Regions from separate parts of the Dysosmobacter sp. HCP28S3_G4 genome, predicted to be linked through region 1. Evidence: riboswitches for the same ligand, from Rfam matches in the RefSeq annotation. Region 1 holds a riboswitch; the other holds the start of a gene.

Evidence for each region. A riboswitch is a leader RNA that binds a small molecule or an ion and turns the genes downstream of it on or off. The one in region 1 is predicted to bind FMN.
Region 2: linked by a shared signal. The riboswitch ahead of ACTNBU_RS06195 (Gx transporter family protein) and the one ahead of ribD (bifunctional diaminohydroxyphosphoribosylaminopyrimidine deaminase/5-amino-6-(5-phosphoribosylamino)uracil reductase RibD) in region 1 are both predicted to bind FMN.

The regions. Positions count from the first base shown of each region.
Region 1 covers NZ_JBQHUP010000013.1:26,308-43,930, reverse strand. The annotation lists gene mfd (transcription-repair coupling factor) at 1-2,297, shown strand, start outside; gene ACTNBU_RS04980 (hypothetical protein) at 2,378-2,788, opposite strand; gene ACTNBU_RS04975 (glucose-6-phosphate isomerase) at 3,219-4,556, opposite strand; gene ACTNBU_RS04970 (D-alanyl-D-alanine carboxypeptidase family protein) at 4,695-5,813, opposite strand; tRNA gene ACTNBU_RS04965 (tRNA-Gly) at 5,964-6,037, shown strand; gene ACTNBU_RS04960 (hypothetical protein) at 6,472-6,945, shown strand; gene ACTNBU_RS04955 (HAD family hydrolase) at 7,048-7,572, opposite strand; gene ACTNBU_RS04950 (hypothetical protein) at 7,585-7,707, opposite strand; gene ribH (6,7-dimethyl-8-ribityllumazine synthase) at 7,711-8,178, opposite strand; gene ACTNBU_RS04940 (bifunctional 3,4-dihydroxy-2-butanone-4-phosphate synthase/GTP cyclohydrolase II) at 8,215-9,417, opposite strand; gene ACTNBU_RS04935 (riboflavin synthase) at 9,442-10,089, opposite strand; gene ribD (bifunctional diaminohydroxyphosphoribosylaminopyrimidine deaminase/5-amino-6-(5-phosphoribosylamino)uracil reductase RibD) at 10,070-11,176, opposite strand; FMN riboswitch at 11,331-11,445, opposite strand; gene ACTNBU_RS04925 (CvpA family protein) at 11,604-13,472, shown strand; gene ACTNBU_RS04920 (methylated-DNA--[protein]-cysteine S-methyltransferase) at 13,469-13,999, shown strand; gene ACTNBU_RS04915 (MurR/RpiR family transcriptional regulator) at 14,108-14,950, opposite strand; gene eno (phosphopyruvate hydratase) at 15,107-17,623, opposite strand, start outside.
Region 2 covers NZ_JBQHUP010000018.1:30,826-43,372, reverse strand. The annotation lists gene ACTNBU_RS06205 (DUF4358 domain-containing protein) at 1-417, opposite strand, end outside; gene ACTNBU_RS06200 (SLOG family protein) at 466-1,011, opposite strand; FMN riboswitch at 1,168-1,314, shown strand; gene ACTNBU_RS06195 (Gx transporter family protein) at 1,421-2,050, shown strand; gene ACTNBU_RS06190 (LTA synthase family protein) at 2,139-4,115, shown strand; gene ACTNBU_RS06185 (hypothetical protein) at 4,410-5,441, opposite strand; gene ACTNBU_RS06180 (nicotinate-nicotinamide nucleotide adenylyltransferase) at 5,715-10,541, shown strand; gene ACTNBU_RS06175 (hypothetical protein) at 10,596-11,153, shown strand; gene ACTNBU_RS06170 (lactate dehydrogenase) at 11,187-12,431, shown strand; gene ACTNBU_RS06165 (NAD(P)H-dependent oxidoreductase) at 12,489-12,547, shown strand, end outside.

The DNA.
Region 1 (17,623 bases):
CCGGCAGCGCCATTCTGGTGCTCTGCGGCGGCGAGACCCGGGCCAAAAACCTCCACCGCATTCTGGAGGACAAGGGCATCCCCGCCGCCATGGACCTGGAGGGGAAGGCCATGCCGGTCCCCGGAGAGGTACGCATCACCATCGGCGCCCTGTCCGCCGGCAGCGAGTTCCCTCAGCTGAAGCTGGCGGTGCTGACGGAGGGCCAGCTGCTGGCGGTGGCGAAAAAGAAGCAGAAGCTGCGGAAGGAGACCAACCGCCAGAAGCTCCAGTCCTACACGGACCTGACTCCCGGGGATCTGGTGGTCCACGTCCACCATGGCATCGGCCGGTTTGCGGGCATCCAGAAGATGCCGGTGGACGGCGTGGAGAAGGACTATATCAAGATCGACTACGCCGGCGGCGACTGCCTGTACGTCCCCGTCACCCAGCTGGATCTGGTGAGCAAATACATCGGCGGTGGCGAGGACGCCCAGGAGCACACCCGGCTGAACCGTCTGGGCGGCACGGAGTGGACCCGGCAGAAGTCTAAGGCCAAGGCCGCCGTGAAGGATCTGGCCAAGGGGCTGATCCAGCTGTACGCGGAGCGGGCCCGCCAGCCGGGCTACGCCTTCTCGCCGGACTCCGCCTGGCAGCAGGAGTTTGAGGACGCCTTCGAATATGAGGAGACCGGCGACCAGCTCCGGGCCATCGAGGAGATCAAGAAGGACATGGAGCGGCCCCGCCCCATGGACCGGCTGCTGTGCGGCGACGTGGGCTACGGCAAGACGGAGGTGGCCCTCCGGGCTGTCATGAAGTGCATTCTGGACGGCAAGCAGGCGGCCATTCTGGTGCCCACCACGGTGCTGGCCCAGCAGCACTACGCCACCGCCATGAGCCGGTTCCGGTCCTTTCCGGTGAACATTGAGGTGCTGTCCCGGTTTACCACATCCAAGGAGCAGAAGCGCATTTTGCAGGAACTGGCGGAGGGCGGCGTGGACCTGATCGTCGGCACCCACAAGCTGATCCAGAAGAGCGTCCGGTTCCACGACCTGGGCCTGCTGGTCATCGACGAGGAGCAGCGCTTCGGCGTCACCCACAAGGAGCGGCTGCGGGAGATGGCCAAGCAGGTGGACACTCTGACCCTGTCCGCTACCCCCATCCCCCGGACGCTGAACATGGCCCTCAGCGGCCTGCGGGATATGTCCACCATCGAGGAGCCCCCCAAGGACCGCCAGCCGGTCCAGACCTACGTGCTGGAGCACGACTGGGCCATTTTGGAGGACGCCATGCGCAAGGAGCTGGCCCGGGGCGGCCAGGTATACTATCTCCACAACCGGGTGGAGACCATTGACCTTACCGCTTCCCGCATCCAGAAGCTGCTGGGGCCGGAGGTCCATATCGTCACCGGTCACGGAAAGATGAGTGAGCAGGAGCTGTCCGGCGTCATGCAGGCCATGGTGGACGGGCAGGCGGATATTCTGGTGTGTACCACCATCATTGAAACCGGCATCGACATCCCCAACGTCAACACCCTCATCATCGAGGATGCGGACAGGATGGGCCTGGCCCAGCTCCACCAGATCCGGGGCCGCATCGGCCGCAGCGCCCGCCGGGCCTACGCCTATCTCACTTACCGCCGGGGAAAGGTCCTGCAGGAGAACGCCGCCAAGCGGCTGGCCGCCATCCGGGAGTACGTGGAATTCGGCTCCGGCTTCCGCATCGCCATGCGGGATCTGGAGATCCGGGGCGCCGGCAACCTGCTGGGGCCGGAGCAGTCCGGCTATCTCATGAGCGTGGGCTACGACCTGTATCTGAAGCTGCTGGAGGAGGCGGTGCTGGAGGAGAAGGGCGAGGCCAGAAGCACCGTCCCGGACTGCACCGCCGACCTCACCGTCAACGCCAACATCCCGGAGCGGTACGTGGCCTCGGCGGAACAGCGGATGGACATCTACCGCCGCATTGCCGCCATCCGCTCGGAGGAGGACAGCGCCGATGTGCTGGATGAACTCATCGACCGCTACGGCGAGCCGCCGAAGCCGGTGCTGGCTCTGCTGGACGTGGCGCTGCTGCGGTCTGCTGCCGTGAAGGCCGGTGTCTCGGATATCACCCAGAAGGGGGAGAAGCTCCGGCTGACGCTGGGGGCCTTCCTGCCGGCGGCTCTGGTGCGGGTGGTGAACCTGCCCAAGTACAAGTACCGGCTGGCCCTGTCCGCCGGAGAGATCCCCTGTCTGACCCTGACCCTGAAGCCGGGGGAGGAGGTCCTGGACGCGGCGCTGACGCTGGTGGAGGACCTGCGCCTGAGCATGACGGCGGAGTAGATCCCGGACGGAAAACAGCAAAAAACATCCCTCTGTTCCAGGCGGGACAAAGGGATGTTTTATTTGAAAAGTCAGATGGCTTACATATATTTCTTCATGCCGTCCGTCGCAAAGGCGGGGTCGCCGCTGACGGTGACAGTGAATTTGATGTTGTTCTGCTCACCGAAGACATCCAGCCAGTTCAGGAACTCCTCGGTCTCCCGGCCGACCTCGCAGCCCACGGTCTTGCACAGATTGTCGATGAACACGTGGGAGATGTCGTAGTTGCCGGCGTACAGGCCGCTGATGAAGCCGCGGAACAGCTCGAAGCTGTTGAGCTTATACGCATGGGCGTCGATGAGCCGGATATGATAGTGGATATCGTAAGTCAGGGTGGGATTGGCCTCAATGCAGACCACGTTGCCGGGCTCGTCCTTCGCCGCGTTGTTGATCATTTCGATCAGTTGCTTGGTCTTGCCGGAGCCTTTCACGCCCATAATCAGTCTGACCATAGTAAATCACTCCTGTAATCATAGAATTGCGGATATCTCCCCGGGGTGGAGAGAGGATTGCTTGGACTAAGAATAGCATAAATCCAGGTAAATTACAATGCAAAAAAGGGAATTTAAACTTTGTTCATAATGCTAAAAATTCAAGGGACCGCAGATGGCCTGCGGTCCCTCAGGCTGTCGAAAAAGTCCAGAGACTTTTCCGACAGCCTGCCTAATGTCTCGATTTTCGGACCGCTATGCGGTCCGAAAATCTGCCGCTGCGCGGCGCAAACACCTGCTGGCGCAGGCTTTTTGCAGACATTTGATCCAATTCGAGGCGGGCTCCGCCCCCTCGAGCTCCCCTTTTTGAAAGTGATTTCTGTTAAACGCGGATTTTTCGACACGCTGAAGGGACCGCAGATACCCTGCGGTCTCTTGAAATTTCGGGGATTTACTCGCCCAGCTTTGCCTCCAGCTCGGCCTTCCGATCCTCGTAGCCGGGCTTGCCCAGCAGGGCGAACATGTTCTTCTTGTAGGCCTCCACGCCGGGCTGATCGAAGGGATTCACGTCCAGCAGGTAGCCGGACAGGCCGCAGGCGTACTCGAAGAAGTAGATCAGCTGGCCCAGGGAGTCGGCGTTGCGGCCGTCGGCCTCCACAATGAGGTTGGGGACGCCGCCCTCGGTGTGGGCCAGCAGCGTGCCCTCGGTGGCGCGGTCCCGAATGAAGTCCAGAGACTTGCCGGCCAGGAAGTTCAGGCCGTCGCCGTCCTGCTCGTCCCGGGGCACCAGCAGCTCGTGCTCAGAGGCGCCGAAGCGGACGATGGTCTCGAACATCAGCCGCTGGCCCTCCTGGATGTACTGGCCCATGGAGTGGAGGTCTGCGGTGAACTCCACGCTGGCGGGGAACAGGCCCTTGCCCTCCTTGCCCTCGCTCTCACCGTAGAGCTGCTTCCACCACTCGGCCATGAACCGGAAGGCGGGATCGTAGCAGCCCAGGATCTCCACGGTCTTGCCGGAGCGGTACAACTGATACCGGGTGGCGGCGTAGCGCCAGGCCGGGTTCTCGTCACAGCCGGACTGGACGCAGGTGTCCATCATCTTGGCGGCACCGGTCATCAGCGCGTCGATGTCGATGCCGGTGACGGCGATGGGCAGCAGGCCCACGGCGGTAAGGACAGAGTAGCGGCCGCCCACGTCGTCGGGCACCACGAAGGTCTCCCAGCCCTCGGCGTCCGCCAGGGACTTCAGGGCGCCCCGGGCCTTGTCGGTGGTGGCGAAGATGCGCTCCCTGGCGCCCTCGCGGCCGTACTTCTCCACCAGCTTCTCCCGGAAGAACCGGAAGGCCACGGCAGGCTCGGTGGTGGTGCCGGACTTGGAGATGACGTTGACGGAGAAGTCATCGTCGCCCAGCAGCTCCATGACCTCGTTGAGGCTGTCGGCGGACAGGCCGTTGCCCACGAAGTAGACGTTGGGGGTGGACTTCTTCTTCAGGTTGTAGTTGGGAGAGCAAAGGCACTCGATGACGCCCCGGGCGCCCAGATAGGATCCGCCGATGCCGATGACCACCAGCGCCTTGGAGTTCCCCTGGATCTTGGCCGCCGCCTGCTTGATGCGGGCGAATTCCGCCCGGTCAAAAGCGCGGGGCAGATGGACCCAGCCCACAAAGTCGCTGCCGGCGCCTGTGGCGTTCTGCAGCTTCTCCTGGGCGATCTGGAGGCGGGGCACCAGGGCCTCCTCGTAAGGCATGGGGATGAATTTCTTCATGTGAAACAGCTTGACGTTCACCATAATAGATCGACGTTCCTTTCTCTCTCCCCCCGAAAGAAGGGGATTCTTTCGTGCAATTATACCATTCTTTGGCGCCGGAGACAAGAGACGTTTGTAAAAGTCTTGCAGAAATTGGATGCGGTTTTCCAGATGGACGGCTCACCCCGCCAGGAAGGCGCTCCGCAGCAGCCGCCGCAGCATCTGGCTCCAGGTGATCCGGGGGACCTCCTCTCCCACAAGAATGGGGATCTCCGCCAGAACTTCCTCGCCGGAGGACACCGTCAGGGTCCCCAGCGGGTCGCCCGCGGACACGGGGGCCTGGACATGATCCGTCATCGTGACGTCCCGGGTCAGCGTGCCGGCCTTGGCTTTTTCCAGCAGCAGGGACTTCTGCTCGATCACCGGCTGCACCGTGGCCTGGGTGCCCAGAGACACCGGGATGGGCGCCAGCACCTGGTCGGCGGTGACGTTCACCAGGGAATAGGTGGAAAACCCGTAGTTCAGCAGCGCCTTGGCGTCCTCGAACCGCTGGGCGGAGGTGGCGTCCTTCATGATGACGGCGATGAGCTCCATGCCGTCCCGCTCCGCCGTGGCGGACAGACAGTATTTGGCGGCATCGGTGGAGCCGGTCTTCAAACCGGTGGCACCCTCGTAGAAGCGGATGAGCTTATTGGTGTTCACCAGCTGGGACGCGCCGTTCCGCAGGGTGTCCATCCAGATGGTGGTGTATTTCCGAATATCCGGATGGTGCAGGATCAGCTCCCGGCTCATGAGGGCAATGTCATAGGCGGAAGTGACGTGGCCCGCCGCCGGAAGGCCAGTGGCGTTTTGAAAGGTGGTATCGTTCATGCCCAGCTCCCTGGCCCGCTGGTTCATCCGCTCCACAAAGGACTCCTCGCTGCCGGCGATCTGTTCCCCCAGCGCCACGGCGCAGTCGTTGGCGGAGACCACGCACACCGCCTTCAGCATCTCGTCCACCGTCAGCTGCTCGCCCTCCTTCAGCCAGATCTGACTGCCGCCCATGGAACAGGCATGGGCGGAGGCGGTGATGACGGTGTCGTAGGACAGCTGTCCGGCGTCGATGGCCTCCATGGTCAGCAGAATGGTCATCACCTTGGTGACGCTGGCAGGCTCCAGCTTCTCATGCTCCCCCTTGCTGAACAGCACCGTGCCGGTCTCCTTCTCCATCAGCAGCGCCGAGGGGGCGTCCACATCCAGGGCACGGGCGGAGGTGGACAGCAGCACTGCGGCACAGAGAAATGCCAATACCTTTTTCATAGACGGTCCTCCCAAGCTGCATCGTTGCTGCCAGTATATGAGAGGGGCTGGCCCATTCATGCGCCGGGCGACAAATTTCGGGTTGCAAATGCCAAAAGATTCTGTTATAATACGTTCCGCTGGCAAAACACAGCGTGAAAAATCAAATATGCAGGGTTCGTACATCGGTAGTACAGCGGCTTCCCAAGCCGCTGAGGCGGGTTCGACTCCCGTACCCTGCTCCAGCTCAGAAACTTCCTGTTTGACACGAATCCCCGCCTGCGGCGAGGCTTCTTAGTCGGACAGGAAGTTTCTTCGCTTTCGGCCGCGATCCGCTGCGCTGGGTTCGCGGCCGAGTGGCGAGGGGTGCGTATGGGGCGGTATTTTATTGGTTGACGCAGCCGTCGCGCACTCATTCTGCTGCTCCTCGCTTCCGGCCACGATCCGCAGCGCAGCTGTTGGCGGCTTTGAAACCTTACGGATGCGGTGCGCCTCTTGCGGGTGCTTCGCTGGGTTCGCGGCCGGGTGGCGGGGTGCTGCGAATAAGTTAATTTGCGTTGCGTATATGCAGATTTGACTTACGTAAATTTTTGTTGATTTTTACGCAAGATGTGCTATAATGTCTTCATAGAGGGCGGCGGCCATCTAAATCTATGAAGACATCGGGAGGTACATTACCATGAGCTATCCGCATACTGGCAACGAGGTCTACATCGGCTTTTCCCTGTCCAACACGATGCTTTCCGGAATCGGCAAGGGAACCATCACCAGAGAGGACGTTTCCGCTGATTATCTGAAGAGCCTGTTTGAAAAATACGGCGTCGTCGTCTCTGCCAAGCCGGAACAGCGGAAGCTGCTGGAGCGTGTGAATGAACTGTACGACCTGAAACTGGAGATCCCCGAGTCTTTGAAGATCATCCAGCTCTCTGAGAAGAATCGCCGCCTGGTGGTCATCAACGTCCAGGGCCTGAGACGGAGCAACGGCTCCCTGCTGCCCCAGTATTCTCCGGAGGAGTTCGAGGAGGCCACCTTCAGCTTCGTCAAGTATTACGTGCAGAGCCGTCATTACGATGAGCTGGTGGCCGAGAACGAGAAGCTGAAGAAGGAACTGGACGCCGAGGTGGCGTGGCGTAACCGGGTCTCCGATATCTGATCTCTCCGACAGCGCTTCAGGCGTTCTCCCGGTGGAAGTTCAACATTTTATAGGCAGACAGCAGGCACACAGCCCCTTCCGGGCCGTGTGCCTGCTGTTTATTTATGTGCCGGTCAGAGCCGCCAGGGCAGCGGGAAGCTCCGCCGGGCTTTCGATGAGCCGGTCTGCGCCGTCCAGCTCGCCGGGGGCGGCGTAGCCGTAGGCGCACCCGATGAACGGCAGGCCGTTCCGGCGGGCGATGTCCATGTCCTGCCGCCGGTCGCCGACGGCCAGAAAACCGCCGCCATACCGGGCCTGGAGCTCCCGGCAGATCTCATGCTTGGGCCGGTAGCCGAACTGCTCGCCGCAGAAGAGACCATGGAAATACCGCTCCAGGTGAAAGAACGCTGCGTGGGCCTCCAGATAGGACACGGGACAGTTGCTGAGCAGCAGGAGCCGGTATCCCCGGTCCCGCAGGCTGTCCAGGACCTCCGGCACGCCGGGGTACAGCTGGGCCTGCCCCTGCCGGATCAGCGCCAGCATCCGGTCGCCGATGAGGGCGCCGGAGGTCTGCTTCTCCGCCAACGGCAGATCCGGCAGGAAGCGTCCCCACATCTCCCCGGGAGACAGGCCGATCCATTGGCGCACCTCGTCCGCGGATCAGCGCCGGACCTCCACATAGCCCAGACGGACCAGCCGGTCATAGGCCGTCTGGAAGGCGGGGGTATAGATGTGCATGCTGTCGTGGAGGGTCCCGTCGTAGTCAAAGAGGAGGTTGACCATGCCTTACGCGTCCAGCGCCCGGATGAGGTTCACCATCTCAATGGCGCCCTGGGCGCACTCGGCGCCCTTGTTGCCCGCCTTGGTGCCGGCCCGCTCAATGGCCTGCTCGATGGTGTCGGTGGTGAGAACGCCGAACATGACGGGAATGCCGCTTTCCAGCGCCACGGCGGCGATGCCCTTGGATACCTCGCTGCACACGTAGTCATAATGAGAGGTGTTGCCACGGATGACGGCGCCCAGGGCGATGACGGCGTCGTACTTCCCACTCTTCGCCATTTTGGAGGCGATGAGGGGGATCTCAAAGGCGCCGGGGACCCAGGCTACAGAGATATCCTCCGCCTGCACGCCGTGGCGCAGCAGCGTGTCCTCGCAGCCGCCCAGCAGCTTGGAGACGATGAATTCGTTGAACCGGGCGCAGACGATGCCCACTTTGATGCCTTCCGCCACCAGCTTGCCTTCGTAGAGTTTCATAAATCATTCCTCCTGTTTGTGTTGATTATGACAGTATCAGTAGTTCAGAATATGTCCCATGCGGCGCTGCTTCGTCCGCAGATAGAACAGGTCGTCCTCGTTGGCCTCCACCTGAATGGGCACCCGCTCCGTGATCTCCAGACCGAAGTCCGCCAGCTGATAGACCTTGTCGGGATTGTTGGTCAGGAGCCGCATGGTCCGGATGCCCAGATCCCGGAGGATCTGGGCGCCGGTCCAGTACTCCCGCAGGTCCGGAGCGAAGCCCAGCCTGACGTTGGCGTCCACGGTGTCGAAGCCCCGCTCCTGGAGCTCGTAGGCCTTCAGCTTGTTGATCAGGCCGATGCCCCGGCCCTCCTGGCGCATGTACAGCAGAACGCCCCGGCCCTCCTGCTGGATCTGCTGCATGGCGGCAGAGAGCTGTTGGCCGCAGTCGCAGCGGCGGGAGCCGAACACGTCGCCGGTGAGGCATTCGGAGTGGACCCGGCACAGCACGTCCCGTCCGTCGCCGATGTCGCCCTTCACCAGCGCCACGTGATGCTCGCCGGTGAGGTCGTTGACGTAGCCGTAGATCCGGAACTCCCCGCAGCGGGTGGGCAGCTTGGCGCAGGCCTCCCGGACCACATGCTTGTCGTGGAGACGGCAGTAGTCCTGCAGGGCCTTGATGGTGATGACCTTCATGCCCCACTCCCGGGCCTTTCCCAGCAGCTCCGTGGTGCGCATCATGGTTCCGTCGTCCCGCATGATCTCGCAGCACAGTCCGCACTGGGTCAGCCCCGCCAGACGGCACAGGTCCACCGTGGCCTCCGTGTGGCCGTTCCGGGTCAGCACGCCGCCCCACCGGGCCACCAGCGGGAACACGTGGCCGGGACGGCGCAGGTCCTCCGGCCGGGTGGACGGGTCCGCGCACTTGCGGCAGGTGTAGCCCCGCTCCTCCGCCGAGATGCCGGTGGTGGTGTCCACATGGTCGATGGACACGGTGAAGGCGGTGCAGTGGTTGTCCGTGTTGACCTTCACCATCTGCTCCAGCCCCAGCCGGGCGGCCACCTCCTCGCTCATGGGCGTGCAGATGAGGCCCTTGGCGTGGGTGGCCATGAAATTGACGTTCTCCGTGGTGGCGAACTGGGCGGCGCAGATCATGTCGCCCTCGTTCTCCCGGTCCGGATCGTCGATGGAGATGATGATGCGGCCCGCCCGCAGCTCCTCCAGGGCCTCCTCCACGGTGCAGTATTGCTGTTCCATATGACAGTTCCTCCTTTGGTTGTATCAAAAACCGTTCTCCGCCAGAAAGTCCCAGGTGATGCCGCCGGGAGGCGGCGTCTCCGGCTGTGGCCGCAGCAGCTTTTCCACATATTTGCCGATGATGTCCGTCTCCAGATTCACCGTGTCGCCGGCCCGTTTCTCCCCCAGAATGGTGACGGCGGCGGTGTGGGGGATGACGGACACGGAGAAGTTCCTCTCCGTGACGGTGGCAACCGTCAGGCTGATGCCGTCGATGGTGACGGAGCCCTTCTCCACCACGTACCGCAGCAGGGCCGGGGCAGCCTCCACCGTGTACCAAACGGCGTTGTCGTCCCGGCGGGTGGCGGTGATGCGGCCGGTGCCGTCGATGTGGCCGGAGACGATGTGGCCGCCGAAGCGCCCGTCCACCGCCATGGCCCGCTCCAGATTCACCCGGCTCCCCACGGACAGGGCCCCCAGAGAGGAGCGGTCCAGCGTCTCATGCATGACGTCGGCGGTGAAGCCGCCGCTGTCCGCTCCGGTGGCGGTGAGACAGACGCCGTTCACCGCCACGCTGTCGCCAATTTTCAGGTCCGACAGGATGGCCATCGCCCCGATGGACAGCACCGACGAGTGGGCGCCCCGCCGGATGGCCCGAATGACGCCCATCTCCTCAACGATCCCCGTGAACATCCGTCTCCACCTGGCTTTCCAGCAAAAAGTCCTCCCCGATCTGTGTGACGGTGGTGCGGACCAGCCGCACCGCCTGGGCGGGGGTCTCCACGCCCAGGCCCGCGATGGGGGACTTAGCCGCCGTGCCGCCGAATAGCTTGGGGGCGATGTAGGCCTGCACTTTTTGGACGATGCCGCTGTGCAGCGCCGCCCAGTTCAGTTCGCCGCCGCCCTCCAGCAGAACGCTGTCGATGCCCCGCGCCCCCAGCCGGTCCATCAGGGCGTTCAGGTCCACCCGGCCCTCCGGCCCCGGCAGGTCCCACACCTGACAGCCCGCGTCCTCCAGCGCTTTCCGGCACTCCGGCGGCGGGGCCGCGGCGGCCAGAATGGTGGGGACCTCCCGGGCGGTGCGGACGACGCGGCTGTCCGGCGGCGTCCGCAGATGAGAGTCGCAGATGATCCGGACGGGGTTTTTCCCGCCCTCCATCCGGCAGGTCAGCAGGGGATCGTCCGCCAGTACGGTGCCCACCCCCGCCATGATGGCAGAATACCGGTGCCGGTCCTGATGGACCCGCTGCCGGGCGGCCTCTCCGGTGATCCATTGGGAGTCCCCGGTGCGGGTGGCGATCTTTCCGTCCATGGTCATGGCGTATTTTATCACCACATAGGGCCGTTTCGTCTGAATGAAGTGGAAAAACACCGGGTTCAGGGCGTCGCACTCCTCTTTCAGGACGCCGGTGTCCACCGTCACGCCGTGGGAACGCAGGAGCTCCACACCCTTTCCCACCACCAGGGGGTTGGGATCGCCGGAGCCGACGGCTACCCGGCGGATGCCGGCCTCCAGAATGGCGTCGGTGCAGGGCGGCTGCTTCCCGTGGTGGCAGCAGGGCTCCAGGGTGACGTACAGCACGGCCCCCACCGGGGATTCCGTGCAGCTTTGCAGGGCATTGCGCTCCGCGTGGGCCTCGCCGTACCGCCGGTGCCAGCCCTCGCCGATGATCCGGCCGTCCTTCACGATGACGGCGCCCACCATGGGATTGGGAGACGTCCAGCCCGCGCCCCGCTCCGCCAGAACAATGGCCCGGCGCATATAGGTCTCGTCTGTCATAGTCTGCCTCCGGACAACAAAAAATGCCTTGAACGGATGGTTCAAGGCATGATGGAACGGCAAAGGGGCCCGCGCGTCCTGTCAAAAAAGAAAACCCTGAAATGACGAGCATTTCAGAGCATACACAGAACGCGCAGGAAGACATCCCTGCGTCGAGGATCTTCTTTCATCCAGACTGTACTGTCGGCTTCGGAGTTGCACCGAATCATGCCTTGCGGCTCGTGGGCTTTACCACCGGTGGGGAATCGCACCCCGCCCTGAAGATATCCTGATTCAATTGCTCAAAGTATACACGCCGCGGCGGCGTCTGTCAATGATTTTCTTTCCGGGCGGGTTCCGGGATATGCGGCTTGATTTGTTCACACATTTCCGCTATGCTATATACAAAGACAGCATCATGCCATCACACAAAGGAGGAAGATATCCCATGCCGTTCACATTCAATTTCGGCGGATTCAATCCCGGCGGCGCCGGCGCTGACGGCGGCCAGCCGGACTTCAGCCAGTTCCAGCGGGAGAAAAAGCCCCGCAAGCCCCGGAAGGCCATCGGCAACGCCTTCACCCGGACCCTCATCAACCTGGCGGTGACGCTGGTGTTCGCCGCCGTCTACTTCTATCTGGAGCTGCCCGCCCTGAACTTCCACGCCGAGGAGTTCTATATGTTCGTGTTCCTGTGCTGCGCGGTTTATTGCGTCTGCGCGGTGATCACCTCCGGTTTCCAGGGAGACGGCATCAAGGGCTACGCCCACTTCGTCCGGAAGCAGTGCACCGTGCCCTTCCTGCTGTTCATCGCCCTGATCGCGGCCATCGCCATCGGCTCCATCAGCTCCTGGGTGGTACTGCGGGCCTCCAGCTACAGCAAGCTGCTGACCGTGGAGACCGGCGACTTCGCCGCCGAGGTGGACGAGATCAGCTTCGACCAGATCCCCATGCTGGACCGGGATTCCGCCGCCCGTCTGGGGGCCCGGAAGCTGGGTGAGCTGGCGGACATGGTCTCCCAGTTCGAGGTGCTGGACAACTACACCCAGATCAACTATCAGGGCCGCCCGGTCCGGGTAACATCTTTGGGCTACGCGGACATCGTCAAGTGGTTCACCAACCGTTCCGGCGGCCTGCCCGCCTATCTCATCGTGGACATGGTGACCCAGGACGTAACGGTGGTGCGTCTGCCGGAGGGCATGAAGTACACCACCGCCGAGCACTTCGGCCGCAACCTGTACCGGCACATCCGGTTCGCCTATCCCACCATGATGTTCGCCGAGCCTGTGTTTGAGATCGACGAGGAGGGCACGCCCTGGTGGGTCTGTCCCCGGCTGGTGAAGACCATCGGCCTGTTCGGCGGCACGGACATCAGGGGCGCCGTGCTGGTGAACGCCATCACCGGCGAGAGCGAATACTACGAGGAGGTCCCCGCCTGGGTGGACCAGGTGTATGTGGCGGACCTGATCATGGAGCAGTACGACTACTACGGCCTCTATAAAAACGGCTTCATCAACTCCATCCTGGGCCAGCGGGACGTGACCCAGACCACCGACGGCTACAACTATATCGCCATCGGCGACGACGTATATATGTACACCGGCGTCACCTCTGTCACCAGCGACCAGTCCAACATCGGCTTCCTGCTGAGCAACCAGCGGACCAAGGAGACCCACTTCTACTCCGTGGCCGGCGCCACCGAGGACTCTGCCCAGCGATCCGCCGAAGGCCAGGTCCAGCAGATGAAGTACGTGGCCACCTTCCCGCTGCTGCTGAACATCGCAGACCAGCCCACCTACTTCATGGCGCTGAAGGACGCGGCGGGCCTGGTGAAGATGTACGCCATGGTCAACGTCCAGCAGTATCAGATCGTGTCCACCGGCAATACCGTGGCCGCCTGCGAGACCAATTACCGGCAGGCGCTGGCGGAGAACAAGCTCATCGACCAGGACAAGGCGGAAGCGGAGCCCAGCGATCAGCTGACGGTCACCGGCGTCATCGCGGAGATCCGCAGCGCGGTCATCAGCGGTACCACGTCCTATTTCGTCCGGCTGGAGGGCGGCGAGGACTTCTATCAGCTCACCGCCGACAGGATCCCCCTGGCCATCCTGCTGAACGTGGGCGATGAGGTGACGATCCGCTATGCCGCCTCCGCGGGCGGCGTAGCGCAGGGAGCCAACTCCGTGGAGCGCCTTTCCAGCGCGGCACCCTCTGCCGGTGCGGTGACCCAGTTCGCGCTGCCGGAGCCTGCGGTCCAGCCGGAGGACGGGACGCTTCCGGCGGAAGATGCCGTTCCCGCGGATGGAGCTGCCGCATGAATTACACGGCCATCGTTGACAGCCCGCTGGGCGACCTGTCCCTCCTCTCCGATGGCGAGGCACTGACGGGATTGACCTTTCCCAAATGGCGCCATGTGCCGGAGGGCTTCCGGGAGGCGGAACGGCGGGAGGATCTGCCCGTGTTTGATGAGACCCGCCGGTGGTTGGAGATCTATTTTCAGGGCCGGGATCCCGGCGAAGCGCCGCCGCTCCGCCCTGACGGAACACCGTTCCAGCGGCAAGTCTGGGCGGAGCTTCAGACCGTGCCCTGGGGGGAGACCATCACCTATGGGGCCATCGCACAACGGCTGGAGACGGTCACCGGACGGCGGCAGTCCGCCCGGGCGGTGGGCGGAGCTGTGGGCAGGAATCCCATCGGCATCCTGATCCCCTGCCACCGCTGCGTAGGGACCGGCGGCAGTCTGACGGGCTTCGGCGGCGGTCTGGACGCCAAGATCGCCCTTCTGGAGCTGGAGGGCGCGGACATGCGCCGCTTCCGGCGTCCCACCCGGGGCACCGCACTGTAATATGTGAAAACGATCCCCCGGCCTGTGACCTGCGTCACGGGCCGGGGGATCTTGCCTGCATGGAGGGGGCGGGCCGGGACACCGGCGGCGCATGGCGTCCGCCGGAGGTCACAGCCCCAGATAATATCCGCTGCTGAGGACGGATTCCGTGCGGGAGAGGACTTCCTTGGACTCCTCATAGTTCTGACGGGCAAATTCCGCCACCAGATAGTTGGTCAGGCAGATGGGAGCCGTCAGGGAATTCTTGTAGGCGACGCTGCGGATGGCGCAGGGGAGGATCACATCTCCGCAGGACTGCACGGCGGTGTAGTTCATGGACGTGATGAGGATCACCTTCACGCCCCGGCTCCGCAGCCAGCGCAGGATATTGGTGGCCGTCTTGGAGTAGCGGGGAAAGAGATAGGCGATGCAGATGTCTCCGCTCTCCGCGCCCACGATCTCCTCCGGATAGAGCATGCCGGTAGACTGGATGAACCGGACGTTTTTCTTGATCTCCCCCAGCCGGGAGGCCATGTAGTAGGCAAGGGAAAAGCTGCTGCGCATGCCCAGGATATACACACAGTCGGAGTTGGACACCCAGTCCACCGCCTGCTTGAGATCCGCGTCCTTCTGAGCGGCCAGCGTCAGACGGATGTTCTCGTGGTCCATCTCAAAGGCGTCCTTCAGCAGCTGGTTGCTGCTCTCATGGCCGATGCTGTCCAGCCGCTCCGGCAGAGAGGACTTCTGCTGGATCTCGTTCTGCACAGCGGCCTGCATGTCGGAAAAGCCGCTGTAGCCGATGGCCCGGGAGAACCGGATCACGGTGGTGGTGGAGACGCCGATCTGGCGGGAGAGGGTCTCCAGCGTGGAGAACGCGATGGCCTCCACATTGTTCTGCATAAAGGCGGCGATAGCCTGCTGAGACCGGGTGAACAGCGGGGCGTTTTGGGCAAGGCGCTCCAGAAATTTCATATGACGTCCCCTTTCTGCCGCTGCGAAAAGTTGGATGCGCGGCGGGATACTCCTTGTAACATACTAGTTCCGTGAAAAAAAGTCAACCCCGCGGAGTCCCACCGGAAGAGGACAGCCCCGCAGGAAAGCACCCGGCTTTCCTGCGGGGACTGTTGATCAGAACTTCACGATGTCGTCGATCCTGGCCATGTGGCAGCCGGGATAGTCGTCCTTGACCCGCATCAGGAAGTTCAGCTTGTCGATGCGCTCGCCGGAGCGGGGACAGCCGTTCTTGATAAACGGGATCTGCAGGCCCACCGCCATGTCCATGACCACGTCGCCCACCACGCCGCCGCTGCGGCCGGAGGTGATGGAGAACAGGCCGTGCGCCTGGGCGTAGTAATGGGCGTCCAGCGCCTCGCTGATGGTTCCTACCTGGTTGGGCTTCAGAATGAAGCCGTCGATGCAGCCGTTCTCCACGGCGCGGGTGATGCGCGCCTTGTTGGAGACAGTGAAGTCGTCGGCGATAAGGTACGTGCGGGTAATGGCGGCGTGGGCCTTTGCCCAGCCCTCCCAGTCGTCCTCGTCCAGCATGTCCTCGATGAAGACGAAGTTGTACTTCTCCGTCAACCCCTTCACGTAGTCGATGATTTCGTCGGAGGTGCGCTGCCGGCCATTGAGATAGTAGGTCTTCGTCTCCTTGCTGTACATCTCGCTGATGGCGCAGTCCAGCGCGAAGGCGCATTTGTCGGTGTAGCCGCAGCGGTCGATGGCCGACTGGATCAGATCCAGGCAGACCTCCGGGTCCTCGGAGGGGGCGACCCAGCCATAGGAGCCACCCACGGCGGGAGGCTTTCCGGTGTACTCCCGGATGACGGAGCCCAGCTCCTGAAAGACCTTGACGGCGATCTCCACCGCCTCCTCAATATCATCCGCCCGGTAGGGCATGACGATGAACTCGTTGAAGGCCTGGACGATGCCGTTGTTCCGCCCGCCGTTGATGACGTTGAAGGAGGGGATGGGGACGGTTTTGATCTTTCCGTCCGCGATCCGGTCGTACAGGGGACGGCGCTCCACCGCTGCCGCCGCCCGGTAGAGGGCGATGGAGACGGAATAGATGGCGTTGCCGCCCAGAATGTGCTTGTCCGGCGTGCCGTCCAGATCGATCATGATCTGATCCAAAGCCTTCTGGTCCGTCACATCCCGGCCGATGAGCCGCGGCGCGATAATTCTGTTGACATTGTCGACGGCTCTGTGGACGCTGAGGCCGTTGTACTCGGCGGGATCGCCGTCCCGCAGGACGCAGGACTCGTACATGCCCACGCTGCTGCCGGTGGGCGCGGCGCCGGTACCGGTGGAGCCGTCCTCCGTGACCACGTCCACCTCCACCATGGGGCGGCACTTGCAGTCGATGAGTTGCCGGGCGTGGACGGACTTGATGCGGGCGCCGGGTCTGACGGCCGGCCTGCCGGGGATGGCCGGGACGTACAGAATGTTCAGGTCGCACAGGTTGGTGCCGGTGTTCCCGGTGAACACCGTGTCGCCCATGGCCTCCAGCGCCTCATAGCAGGCGTGGCCCCGGAGGGCGGCGAAGACGTCGACGCCCTTCTTCTGCGCCGTGCCGTAGCTGGTGGAGTCCGTGATGCCGCCGGCCACGGGCGTTGTACCGTCGCTGCCCTCGGAGTCGATGGACAGCAGCGCGCAGCCGGGGGCCTTTTCGGCGGAGATGGCAAAGCTCATGGTCAGTTCCTGACCCGGCCCGCCGTGGCCGGTGATGCTGGCGTTGTCCAGGATCTGGGTGGTGGCTTCGCCGGAGGCCAGCAGCACGCAGGGCGCGCAGACGGGATTGCCGTAGTTCTGGATCTCCCTGGCGATGGAGGCCATCATCGTGCCCACGTCTCTGCTCTCGCCCTCCACAAAGGAGGAGAGGATCACGGCGGGCAGGCCCATTTCCTCCGCCGCCTGCTTGGCTGCCAGACAGGAGTCCGGCAGGCTGTTCAGCAGAAAGTACGTATTCTCCGGGAAGGCCTTGGGGGTCTCGCCCTCCGGGCCCGCGTTCATCAGATAGTCCACTACGGTTTTGGGCAGACGGTCTGCCACGCCGTAGTCCCGGATGACCCGGCGGGCATCGTCCAGCGTGGTCTGATCCGGACCCATGGGCGTGCCCTTGTAGTTCTGATAGGGCTGGCTGATGTCGCCGGTGGCCGGGGTGCCCACGGCGTCGCTGATGCCGAAGCCGATCAGCTCCGCGCCCCGGTCCCGGATGCGCTTGGCCAGCATGCCGCCGTTCATGGCGGAGATGTGGCGGCGAATGGCGTTGATCTCGTAAATGCTGGCGCCGGATTTCAGCATCACATCGGTGGTGTCGATCTCATCCTGGAGACTGATGCCCTCGATGGGACAGCTCATCAGCGCGGAGCTTCCGCCGCTGATGACCACGATGAACAGATCCTCCGGCCCGGCGCTGTCCACCAGCTTCAGGATCTCCCGGCAGGCCCGCAGGCCCTCCTCGTTGGGCAGGGGATGGCCGCCCACGAAGACGTCTGTCCGGCGGAACACGTCCGTGGGTTCGGAAAACTTCACGATGGCAATGCCCCGGGTCAGATGGTCCCCCAGGATCTCGTCGATGGCCATGGCCATGTGGTTGCAGGCCTTTCCGGCGCCGATGAGATAGACATGGCGCTTCTTGGAAAG
Region 2 (12,547 bases), on a different contig from region 1:
CGGGAAGTTGTCCCCGGCGCTGACGGTCTCATAGAACGCCGCCAGATCCACGGACTGGGCCGTCTCCGTACCGCCGGAGGAGGAACTGCCGCCGTTGGAGGAGCCGGACTGGCCGCTGCCATTGTCCGGCTTTTTGTCCGGCGTGGAGGCGGGCTTCTCCGCGGGCTTGCTCTCCGGCTGGGACGGGGCGGCGGGCTGCTGGTCCGCAGGCTGTTGGTTTTCGCTCTGTTCACCCTCGGGCTGCTGGTCTTCCGGCTCCGCCGTCTCCTCGTCGCTCTCCGCCGGAAGGGATACGTCTCCCGCCGCGGGGACAGAGACGTCCGGGCCGGAGGACGCGGCGCCGTCCTTTTCGCCGCAGGCCGTCAGGGCGGCCGCCAGGGCCAGGGCCAGCATCAGTGTCATCCATCTTTTTTTCATGGGTTTCTCCTTTTGTTTCATGTTCTGGAGATACAGACGGACGGAGAATCAGAAAAGTTCCCGGCGCTCCGGATTTTTTTTCACCGCCGTCACCACCACCGGCAGGTCCACCACGTTCACCCGCTGCCGCAGGGCGTATTCCACGGTGTACCGGGTGCCCCCCGCCGTGCCGTCGCACACGGCGATGAGCAGAGACGCATGGTCCACCAGATACCGGTTCCGCCGCTGCATACAGTCCCGGGTGTAGTGATCGGACACCATGGTCTCGTAATCGCAGGCCCGCACCAGCGTCCGGTAGCGGACCTGCTCCGCCTCCGGCCACTCCGCCGCCTGGGTGGGGCAGGGGATGGCCGCCTCCACCGTCACGTCCGGATGCCGGGCCCGGAGGGCCAGGACACACTCGCAGAAATAGAGGTCGCAGCCCTGGGCCATACCGCAGAGGAAATGGCGGTAGCCCTCCTGATAGGCGGTGTCCACGGCGTCCCGGATGCGGCGCTTCAGGTCCACGCACCGGGGGTCCCGCTCATTGTATCTCCAGGGCAGCTTGCCGGGCCGGTGGCCGGTGAAGCTGCACGACGACGGTCTTCCCCGCACGGCGGGTCCCCCCCTTCCTCCGGGACGGTCCGCCGCGGCGCCGTCCCCCTTTTTGCCTTTTATTATAGAACATCTGTTTCTGCCTGTAAAGGCTTATTTTGGGGGTTGCAATTTCGATGATCCTGTCGTATACTACCGTCAGAAAACAACTGAATTCTTTGTCTTCAGGGCGGGGTGCGACTCCCCACCGGCGGTACAGTCCGCGACCGGCGCGTCCTTCGGCGCGTCCGCTGACCCGGTGAAACTCCGGGACCGACAGTAACGGCCTTTCCGGTGCCGAAGTCTGGATGGAAGAAGATGAGTGCGGCGGAGCCGCGCGCCGTTGGTGCGCTCCTTTGCTGTTGATTCACCTTGGAGATCCCGCAAAGTATCCAGGGTGTTTTCAGACAGTAAAAAGGAGTGTTTTATTATGTCCGATCCCACCGTCCGCGCCGCAAGCCGCACCAGCGCCATGTCCCGCACCCACAAGCTCACCGTCACAGCCATGCTGTCCGCGGTGGCCTTCGCCCTGATGTTCATTGAGTTCCCCATCCCGGCGCTGATCCCGTCCTTCGTGAAGCTGGACATCTCCGATCTGCCGGAGCTGCTGGCGGCCTTCTCCCTGGGCCCCGTCTACGGCGTCACCGTCACGTTCCTGAAGAACCTGCTACACATCCTCATCAAGGGCACCTCCTCCGCCTATGTGGGCGAGCTGTTCAACTTCCTGATGGGCTCCGTGTTCGCCTTCTCCGCCGGTATGATCTATCAGTGGAAGAAGTCCCGGAAGACCGCCCTCATCGGCTCCGTGGCGGGCGCCGTCCTCATGGCCGTGCTCTCCGTGCCCCTGAACTACTTCCTGGTCTATCCCGCCTATGTGGTGTGCTACGGCCTGCCCCTGGACGCCATCATCGGTATGTACCAGGCCATCCTGCCCTCCGCCGACAGTCTCATCAAGTGCCTCGTCATCTTCAACATGCCCTTCACCTTTTGCAAGGGGATGCTGGATGTGGCGCTGTGCTTCCTGATCTACAAGCCCCTGTCCCCCCTTCTGCACAAGTAAGAGGAACCATATGTACGGCAGGCGCTGCGGCGTCTGCCGTTTTTTCCCTTTTGATTTTCCAATATCCCCCAGAGAGGAGCTATGAAGTATGGAACCGGAACTGCTGACCACCGGTACTGCCCCCACAATTGAATTCCCGGAGGAGACCGGCGGCGCCGTGCCGGACGCCCCCGTCACAGATACCCACGTATCGGACGCCCCCGCCGAAGCATCGGAGGGCGTCTCCCAGGAGACGGAGGCGCCCCGTTCGCCCCGGTTCCGGCGGCTGCAGGCCTTCCTGCTGCACCGGGAGAACGCCGCCCGGGCGGTGTTCGTCATCGGCCCCTGGCTCACCTATCTCATGGTGGAGTACCTGAACAACAACGACCCCTTCCACTCCCTGACTACGGAACAGGTGGCCCTGAACCTGATGTGGTACTATCTGATCTTCTGGCTGTTCCGGCTGGTGCTGGGCCGGAAGGGTCTGGCCGCCTGGACCGCCTCCGCGGCCTGCTTCCTGTTTGCCCTGGCCAACCACTATGTGCTGACCTTCCGGGGGCGCATCATCTTCCCCTGCGACCTGTTCAGCATCGGCACCGCCGCCAACGTGGCCGGGAACTTCGACTACACGCCGGACAAAAACGTCTGGATCGCCGCCGGCATCCTGGCGGGGTACTGGGTGCTGCTGCTCCTGGGCCAGCTGGTATTCCACCCCAAGGGACGGCAGAAGCTGCGGCTCCCGGCGGCCATCGCCTCCTGGGCGGCCATCGCCGTGTACTTATACGTGTTCTTCTGCACGCCCCTGCTGCCCACCATCGGCATCTACGCCCAGCAGTGGAAGACCCAGGCCAACGGCTTCCTGCTGAACTTCATGACCGCCCTGCGGTACAGCTTCGTCTCCGCCCCGGAGGACTACTCGGCGGAGCGGGCACAGGAGCTGGCGAATGAGATCGATCAGCAGCCCGCTGTCTCCAGCGGACTGGAGCTGCCGGAGAATCTGGTGGTGATCATGAACGAGTCCTTTGCGGACATGGCCGCCGCCTTCCCCAATCTGGAGCTGACGGAGGACCCCCTGCCCTTCTTCCACAGCCTGACGGAGAACACCGTCAAGGGCACCATGATCTCCCCCGTCACCGGCGGCGGCACCGCCAACGTGGAGTTCGAGTTCCTCACCGGGGACTCCCTGGCCTTCCTGCCCTCCTCCACCGTGGCCTATCAACTGTACTGCTACGACGGGATGCCCTCCCTGGTGTCCCAGCTGAAGAAGCTGGACTATCACGCCATCGCCTTCCACCCCTATCTGTCCTCCGGCTGGAACCGGACCTCCGTGTACCCCTGGATGGGCTTTGACCGGCAGTTCTACCAGGAGGACGTGGAGAATCCCCGGCTCATCCGGAAGTACGTCAGCGACTCCAGCGACTATGAGCAGCTCTATCGCTGGACCGATGAGACCGAGGGCCCCGCCTTCCTGTTCAACGTCACCATGCAGAACCACAGCGGCTACGCCCAGGGCTGGAACAATCTGGACCGCTCCGTGGAGGCGGCGGCCCCTGACGGCGCCTCCTCCAGCGCCGTGGCCCAGTACCTGTCCCTGGCGAAGGAGAGCGACAACGCCATCCGGGAGCTGATCGAGCACTACAGTGCCAGCGACGAACGGACCATGGTGGTGTTCTTCGGCGACCATCAGCCGCCTCTGGGCAGCGACTTCTACAAGGCGGTGTACGGCAAGAATCTGGACGACCGCACCACGGAGGAGGTCTTCCAGGAGTACGCGGTGCCCTTCTTCATCTGGGCCAACTACGACATTCCGGAAGCGGAGGACCTGACCATCTCCGCCAACTATCTGGGCACCCTCACCGCCTATCTGGCGGGGCTGGAGCTGACGGACTACCAGAAGCTCCACTGGGAGATGATGTCCCAACTGCCGGTGGCCACCACCATCGGCTTCATGCTGCCGGACGGCACCGTCACCGACAGGGAGGACGATCTGCTGGAGGAGGCCCGGACGCTGTACGAAGCCTACCGCATTCTGGCCTACAACCACCTGTTCGACGAGGACAACCACCCGGATGGGTTCTACGACTGAGAAAACGCCCGCCGCGTGATCGCGGCGGGCGTTCTGCTTGTCGAAAAACCCTGTCTGAAGGAAAAGGGTCCTTTTTTGCAGGGGGAGTACGAGGGGGCGGGAGCCCCCTCGTGTTGGATTGAATGCCTGCAAAAAGCCTGTGTCAGCAGGCGTTTGCGCCGCGCAGCGGCAGCTTTTCGGCCCGCGGCGCGGGCAGAAAAGCGAGGATTTGTGAAGGCTGTCGAAAATTACCTACGGAGTTTTTCTAAAGCGTTAACGCCCGCCGCGTGATCGCGGCGGGCGTTCTGCGCTTACTTATGGGGCGTCTACTCCGGCGTCCCGCTCCCATTCGGGCAGACGCATCCGGTAGAGGTACTGTCCGCCCATGAGCTTACCGAACCGGAAGCGGTTGGCGGCGGACTCGAACAGCACGTACAGCTGGCCGCCGTCGTACACCGTCTCCTCGGAGTAGGGCGGCAGATGGAGGACGTCCACGCAGCTGCCGGTGTCCAGATAGTAGATGGGGATGGGGGTTCCGTCGTTCCAGTAGATGCCGTGGGGGCTTTGCACCACGGTCTTCCGGTCGTGGAAAAACAACTGGGAGCTGTTGCGGAAGCTGGAGGCCGACAGGACGATGCGTCCGTCGCCGGTGACACAGGTGCCCTGGACCCGTTCCGGGATGGAGTAGGCCCGATCCGGCTCCGGCTCCACGCCGAACTCCGCCTCGCCGTTCAAGGGATAGGACAGCAGCACCGCCGTGTTGCGGTCCCCGGCGGGGGTGGTGATGTGGTGGGACTCCTCGGTTTTGAACCGGCCGTACTCATACTCCCCCACCAGCAGATGGTCCTCCGTCAGATAGCAGAAGGAGGCGGCGTTGTCCGTCTTCAGCACCCCCAGCACGTTGGCCTCATAGGAGGCGCTGTCGAAAATGTCCGCCGAGGGCAGGACGTAGCAGTTCCCGCCGCTGCCCGCCAGATAGGTGAAGGGCCCGTTGGTGCAGATGCCGCCGGAGTGGCTCACCAGGGGCTTTCCGTCCCTGTCCACCACCCGGATCAGCCGGGCCGCGCTGTTGGCCTTGATATAGTACAGCCGGGAGACGCCGGTGGTGGAGATATAGCCGCTGATGAGGAACTCTCCGCCGCCGCAGGCCTCCAGTCCCTGGGGCACGAAGTTCTCCGCCAGGCCGGGGATGTGGACGTCCGCCACGGCGGCGCTGTAAAATTCGTTGTAATAGACGCGGAAGCCCAGCCAGAAGATGCCCAGCGGCGCCAGCACCGCCAGGATCATCAGCGCCGGCAGCCGCCGGAGCCATTTCCGGCTCCTTCCGTTCTCTCTTGATTGTCTCACGGACGGTCCCCTCTCTCTGCATACCGGACTCACCGGCCGCGGCCGGTCCGGCAGACAGTAGTATAGCACATCCCGCCGGAAAAGAACAGCTCCCCCGGCGGCGCCTCTTTGTGCAGGTCAACGGGGAACTGGAAAAAAACGGCGGTCATTTTGTGGATTTCTCTTTCCTATCCCGTCGGTTTATGCTATCATTCACTTATATGACCCATGCTATGAGCGGCCGGGACGGCCCGTGGATCGCTGTATCCGCCGTCCGCCGATGGAGGTTTTTTTATGCTGATGGAACACGATGCCGCCCTGGATGCCAGCGCCGCGCTGGAACGGGCCTTTCAGGAGCCGGGCTTCCTCCGGCGTCTGCGGATGAACCAGGCGGACGCCCGCCGCCTGCTGGAGCAGGTGAACTGGAACGCCGCCCTGCGGCCCCTGCTGCCCATCCGGCAGCGGCTGACCTGCGGCCAGGTGCTGGAGCTGTGCCGCCCCATGCTGTCCGCCGCCGCGCCGGAGCCGGAGGAGGGCTGGCTGCCCTTCGCCTATCACACGGCGGTGTCGCTGCTGTATCCGGAGCTGGACCGGAAGCACTCCGCCGCCCAGACCGACGCCGCGCTGTGCTTTTTGCAGGTGCTGCGGGTACTGCTGGACATGGAGCGGCGGGACCTGCCCTTCGACCCCCAGTACGATTTCGCCTTCTGCACGGAGGAGGAGATCCGCCGCAGCTTCGTGGCGGAGGAGTACCGCCGCTTCCTGACCCGCTTCCGGGAGGAACACGTCTACGAGCTGCTGCGCCTGGGCCGGGAGGTGACGCCCTTCCGCACCCTGGAGCACATCGCAGGCGTCCACCACGTGTCCATGACCGTAGCCCGGGCCTTCGAGGCCGCCGGCGGACTGGTGGATCTGGCCCTGATGAGCGGCGCCGCCGCCGGCCACGACATCGGCAAGTTCGGATGCAAGGCCGGTGAGCGGGTGCCCTATCTCCACTACCACTACACCAACCAGTGGTTCTCCCAGCGGGACCTGAACACCATCGGCCACATCGCCGCCAACCACTCCGTCTGGGATCTGGAGATCGAGAACCTGTCCGCCGAGTCGCTGATCCTGGTGTACGCCGACTTCCGGGTGAAGCAGTCCCGGGACGAGAGCGGCAACGAGATCGCCCGCATCTACTCCCTGGCGGAGGCCTTCGACGTGATCCTGGCCAAGCTGGACAACGTGGACGACGCCAAGCGCCGCCGCTACCGCTTCGTCTACTCCAAGCTCCACGACTTTGAGGAGTACCTGCTGTCCTTCGGCGTGGACGTGACGCTGCACGGCAACGACACGCCGCCCCTGCCCCGGAAGGACGCCGCCCTGCTGACCCCCGACGAGGTGGTGTCGGCCCTGCGGCGCACCGCCGTGGACCACAACATCCGGCTGATGCACAGTCTGACCCATGACCAGCTGTTCGCCAGCATTCTGGAGGCCGCCCACAGCGAGAAGGACCTGGGCCGCCTGCGGGCCTACGTGTCCGTGTTCGAGGAGTATTTCACCTATCTGTCCTCCTCCCAGAAGGACCAGACCCTGGACTTCCTGTACGAGCTACTGATGAATCCCGACGGCGACATGCGCCGTCAGTCCGCCACCCTCATCGGCCGCATTCTGGCGGGGTATCACTCCGGCTACAAGAAGGAGCTGCCCGCGGGGTCCGCCCCGGACCCGGAGGACGACCGGCCCTTCCAGCGTTGGGCGGAGTATCTGGAGAAGCTCATCCGCCCCGACGGGCTGCTGACCCCTGCCCAGACCAGCAAGATCCGCTACACCGCCAAGCTGGTGGTGGACGCCCTGCTGGAGAACTGCTCCGACGCCGACGTCTCCCGGTTCGCCGCGGAGCTGCTGCGCCACTACACCGACCCCGCCCAGGTGGACGTGGACACCGCCTTCGCCCTGCTGGATACGGTGGTCAGCTTCCCCGCCAGCCGCTGCGACGAGGCCACAGTGCTGACCCTGGCGGACTTCGCCTCCTACTGGCTCCGCACCGGGGGACTGCCGGAGCGGGCGGCCGCCCTGCGGCTGTTTCTCCACCTGCTGGCCGTCCGGCCGGGGGACGAGGTGCTGCGGCAGCGCATTGCCGGCGACGTGCTGGCGGCAGACTGCCAGTCCTCCGCGCCGCTGCTGTTCCTCCAGGTCCAGCTGGGCCGCGCCCTGGGCTCCGACGTCTCCGCCCAGGAGCGGGAGCTGGCAGACCCGGACGTGGTCAGCAACGTCTTTCTTGACAACCTGAAGACCGCCACCCACTGGGTGCTGAAGGCCGTGGGCGTGGAATACCTGCTGGATCAGGTGGAGCGGGGCATCAACCCCAACGTCCTCCACATCGCCACCCACTTCTCCAATCTGATGAAGGTCAGCGAGCACGTGGTGGTGCGGCGTCTGGCCGGCGGGTCCCTGCTGGCGCTGGCGCCGTCCCTGACGCCGGACCGGCGGAACGAGATCGCCGTGGAGCTGTCCAAGTCGTTGGAGACCGGCCAGTCGGAGATGTCCAAGTACATTCCGGAGTACCTGGGCCGGTTCGCCCTGTGGCTGACCCCCCGGGAGCTGGACGAGGTCATCGCCCAGATGCAGTCCCTGCTGTCCTCCCCCAGCGACAGCGTGGTGGCCGCCGCCCTCAGCACCATCGGCTCCATGCTGGAGTACTACGCGGTGTACGGCGGCCGGTTCCATGAGGAGGAGGACGTGCTGGAGGCCCGCCGCCGCCAGCTGATGGGCCTGCTGCTGCGGGGCCTGGCGTCCTATCGGGAGCCGGTGCGCCAGGAGGCCCTGCGGATCCTTGGCGAGGGGCTGTACGCCTCCCAGACCCTGTCCTACGTGGAGAAGACCAGCCTGTTCACCCTCACCGCCAAGAAGGTGCTGTGCCTCATTCAGGAGGGCGACGAGGGGGATCTGATCTTCTTCTACACCGCCGCCGCCCTGTCCCACATCTACCGCTTCATCGTCCTCCACCGGATCGAGAGCGGTCCCTTCCAGTTCACCATCCCTCACAAGGCCGCCTTCTTCCCCGGCACCTTCGACCCCTTCTCCCTGTCCCACAAGGGCATCGTCCAGAACATCCGGGACCTGGGCTTCGAGGTGTATCTGGCCATCGACGAGTTCTCCTGGTCTAAGAAGGCCCAGCCCAGCCTCATCCGCCGCCAGCTGGTCAGCATGTCCATCGCCGACGAGTTCGACGTGTACCTGTTCCCCCACGACATCCCCGTGAACCTGGCCAATCCCGGCGACCTGAATCGCCTGCGGGAGGTCTTCGCCGGACGGGAGCTGTATCTGGCTGTGGGCTCCGACGTGGTGGCCAACGCCTCGTCCTACAAGGCGCCCCCCTCCCCCGGCTCCGTCCAGAACATGAACCACATCGTCTTCCGCCGGGCCAGCGACAACGACGGCCATGAGATCGAGGCGGACCTGACCCGCATCCGGGGCAAGGTGCTGCAGCTCCAGCTGCCCACCCATCTGGAGGACATCAGCTCCACCCGCATCCGGGAGAACATCGACCTGGGCCGGGATATCTCCAACCTCATCGACCCCAGCGTGCAGGACTTCATCTACCGCAACAGTCTGTACCTCCGGGAGCCCCAGTACAAGCAGCTCATGCGGGTGGGCGCTTTGGACTTCTCCTACGCCGCCCATCCCGGCGAGGGACTGGTCCGGGAGCTGGAGGAGTTCCTGGCGGCCATCGGCCGCCGGGTGAAGCTGGACCCCCGGGACGCCCTGATGATCCTCCGGGACCGCACCGGCCGTGGCCGCATCCTGGGCGTGCTGTCCATGCGGGTGGTGAACACCGTGGGACTGTACAGCGCCCTGGGCGACGCCCGGCAGGCCAACTACATCCGGGCCCACTCCGCCGGACGGGTGTGCCTGCTGACGGGTCTGTATGCCCAGCCCCATCCCGGCGGAAACTATGACGTGCCCCAGCTGCTGCTGACCGACGCCCTGGTGCAGGCCCTGTCCGACGACTGCTGCTACGCCGTCTACGCTCCCCGGGAGTCCTCTCCCGCCGAGGTGGACGATCTGATGCGCCGCACCGGCTTCCTGCCGGTGCCCGCCGAGCCGGGGGACCGTCCCCTGATGCTGGTGGACATGCGGGCGCCGGTGGCCGTCATCCAGAACATCCCCACCACCCTGAAGGAGCCCTTCGCCTCCGACCGCAATGTGCTGGCCGCCGTCCGGAAGGCCCACGTGAAGTTCCAGGCCGCCATCACGGAGCTGTATCCCGGCGGGCTGGTGCTGTCCCTCAACGCGGAGGTCATCTACCACCGGCTGGTGCGGAAGATCGTGGAGATCAACGGCGTCCCGGCGGAGCCCACCCATCCCCGGGTGCTGGGCCCCAAGATGTGCGTCCCCTTCGGCAAGATCCTCCGGGGCAACGCCATCCCCAACACCGTCACCAAGACCATCCACACCGACAAGGTCTTCGCCCCGGACCTGCGCTCCTTCACCATCGAGGCCTTCCCCGGCTACGCCCCTCTGGAGAGCCAGATCCGCACCATCAAGTCCTTCCGCCGCCCCGTGATCCTGGTGGACGATCTGCTCCACTCCAGCAACCGCTTCCAGGTGCTGGACCCCATGCTCCGCCGGTACGACGTGCCCATCGACCGGGTGCTGGTGGGCGTCATGTCCGCCCGGGGCCGGGACCTGATGGCGGACCGGAACATCGCCGCCGACTGCGTCTACTTCATCCCCAACCTGCGGGCCTGGTTCATCGAGTCCACCATGTATCCCTTCATCGGCGGCGACACCGTCAGCGGCGCCAAGCCCTCGGTGCCCGGCCTGACCCCCGCCGTCAACCTGATCCTGCCCTACGCCTTCCCCAACTTTTACAAGGAGTGCAGCCACCAGACCGTGTTCCGGTTCTCCCGGGCCTGCATTGAGAACTCCCGGGACATTCTGGCCTCTCTGGAGACCGCCTACCGGGAGCGGTTCGCCCGGAACCTGACCCTGTCCCGGCTGAACGAGGCCGTCATCCTGCCGCTGTCCCCGGACAAGGGCAACTGTCTGGCCTACGACCCCAACCTGCCCGCCTCGCTGTGCCTGGACAACGACCTCCAGGCCCTGCTGCGGATGCGGAACGTGCTGGAATAAGGCCCATCCCGCCAAGCGCCTGTGACCGGACCGGTCCGGAAAGGAGCCGCCGCCATGAAAGCGAAACGAACCCTCCTCCCCGTCCTGCTGCTCCTGCTGGCTCTGGCAGCCGCGGGACTGTTCGTCCTCCGGGACGCCGCCATGCTCTATCACGGGCCGGTGACGGAGGGTGCCCAGGAATATTATGTCAACAGCCTCAGCCGTCGGGCCTTTGCCGGAAGCTGGCTCTGGGACGGCGACCCGGACCACATGACCGTCACCGTCCCGGACAGCGTGGACGGAGTGGCCGTCACCGCCCTGGGAGGATACTATGGCCGGGGCGTGCCCGTCCGGTTCGGCGTGACCCTGCCGGAAGCGTACCGCTCCACCCTGGAGCCCAGTCCGGACATACCCCTTGCGGAGGAGCTGGTGTTCACCGTGGAGCTGGGGAAGTCCGTCACGGAGATCCACGCGGCGGACACGGGCTATGACACTGTGGCCGTGGGCACCGGCGCCGCCGTGGCCCGGTATCACGTGTCCTACCGCTATGTCTGTGACGCGGAGAACCCCGTCTTTTACGCAGAGGACGGCGTGCTGTACCGCCGGGACGACGGCCGGCCCGCCCTGTCCTGAAACGATTTTCTTTGCCTGAAGGAGAGATCACCCATGTACTGCTATTCCCTTGATGATACCACGGCTGCCTCCCTGCTGCCGGACCTGCCCCTTTCCCACGCGGACGCCCCGGCGGAGACGCCGCAGCGGTTCCTGGTCAGCCGGGACCCGTCGGACGGCCGCGCCCTGTTCTGCGTCTCCGATCCCCGGCAGCTGGCGGCGGAGACAGACGATCTCCGGGCGCTGGACCCCGGCCGCATCCCCAACCCCGCACCGGAGCTGCCGGAGGACGTGCTGCGGGCCATCGGTGAGCGGCGGCTGTCCGCCGTCAACGTCCGCCATCCCAGATGGCGGGAGGCCCTGACCTTCTGCCGCCCCCGCACCGGCAAAAAGCGGGTCCACATTCTGGCGGTGGGCGACGTGGGCAGCACCCTGCTCACCGCCCTGAAGCTGGCGGGCGGCGACTGCATCGGCACCATCGGCATCTGCGACCTCAATGAGAGCACCGTCCGGCGGTGGGTGGCGGAGATGAGCCAGATCTCCGCCCCGTGGGACTACGATGCCTTCCCGGAGGTGGTGGCCGTGGACCTGGACCACCTGTTTGAGTGCGACGTGTTCGTGTTCATCGCCACCAAGTCCATCCCCGCCGTGGGCAGCGGCGTAAAAGACGTGCGGATGGCCCAGTTCGAGGCCAACCGGTCCATCGTGGCCCACTACGCCCGGCAGGCCCGGGCGGCGGATTACCGGGGGCTGTTCATCGTCATGAGCGACCCGGTGGACCCGTTGTGCAAGGCGGCGTGGCTGGCGTCCAATGAGGATGAAAACGGTGCGTGGGACGGACTGGGCCTGCTGCCGGAGCAGGTCCACGGCTTCGGTCTGGGCGTCATGAACGCCCGGGCGGCGGCGCTGGCCAAGCAGAACGACGCCTACCGCTCCTTCCTGACGGAGGGCCGCAGCTTCGGCCCCCACGGCCAGGGGCTGATCATCGCCAACTCCGTGGCGCACTACGACGACGATGTCTCCCAGGCGCTGACGAAAGAAGTGGTGGAGGCCAACCTCCGCATCCGGGAGATGGGCTTCAAGCCCTACGTGGCCCCGGCCATCTCCTCCGGCGCGTTGCAGTTGCTTCTGCTGCTGCGGGGCCAGTGGCACTGCGGCTCCGTCCATCTGGGCGGCGTCTGGTTCGGCTGCCGGAACCGCTACACCCCCGCCGGTCTGGAGACGGAGGCCCTGTCCCTGCCGGACGGCCTGTTCGCCCGGCTGCGGGAGACGGAGCAGATCCTGGCCGGGATCATCTGACCCGGGGCGCGTTCCCGGCAGGCGCTCCGGAAACTCGATTTGGAAGGAGACAGCCCCATGTCTGATCTGCTGACCGTCATCTGCCCCGGCGGCATCGCCGGGGAACGGTTCACCAC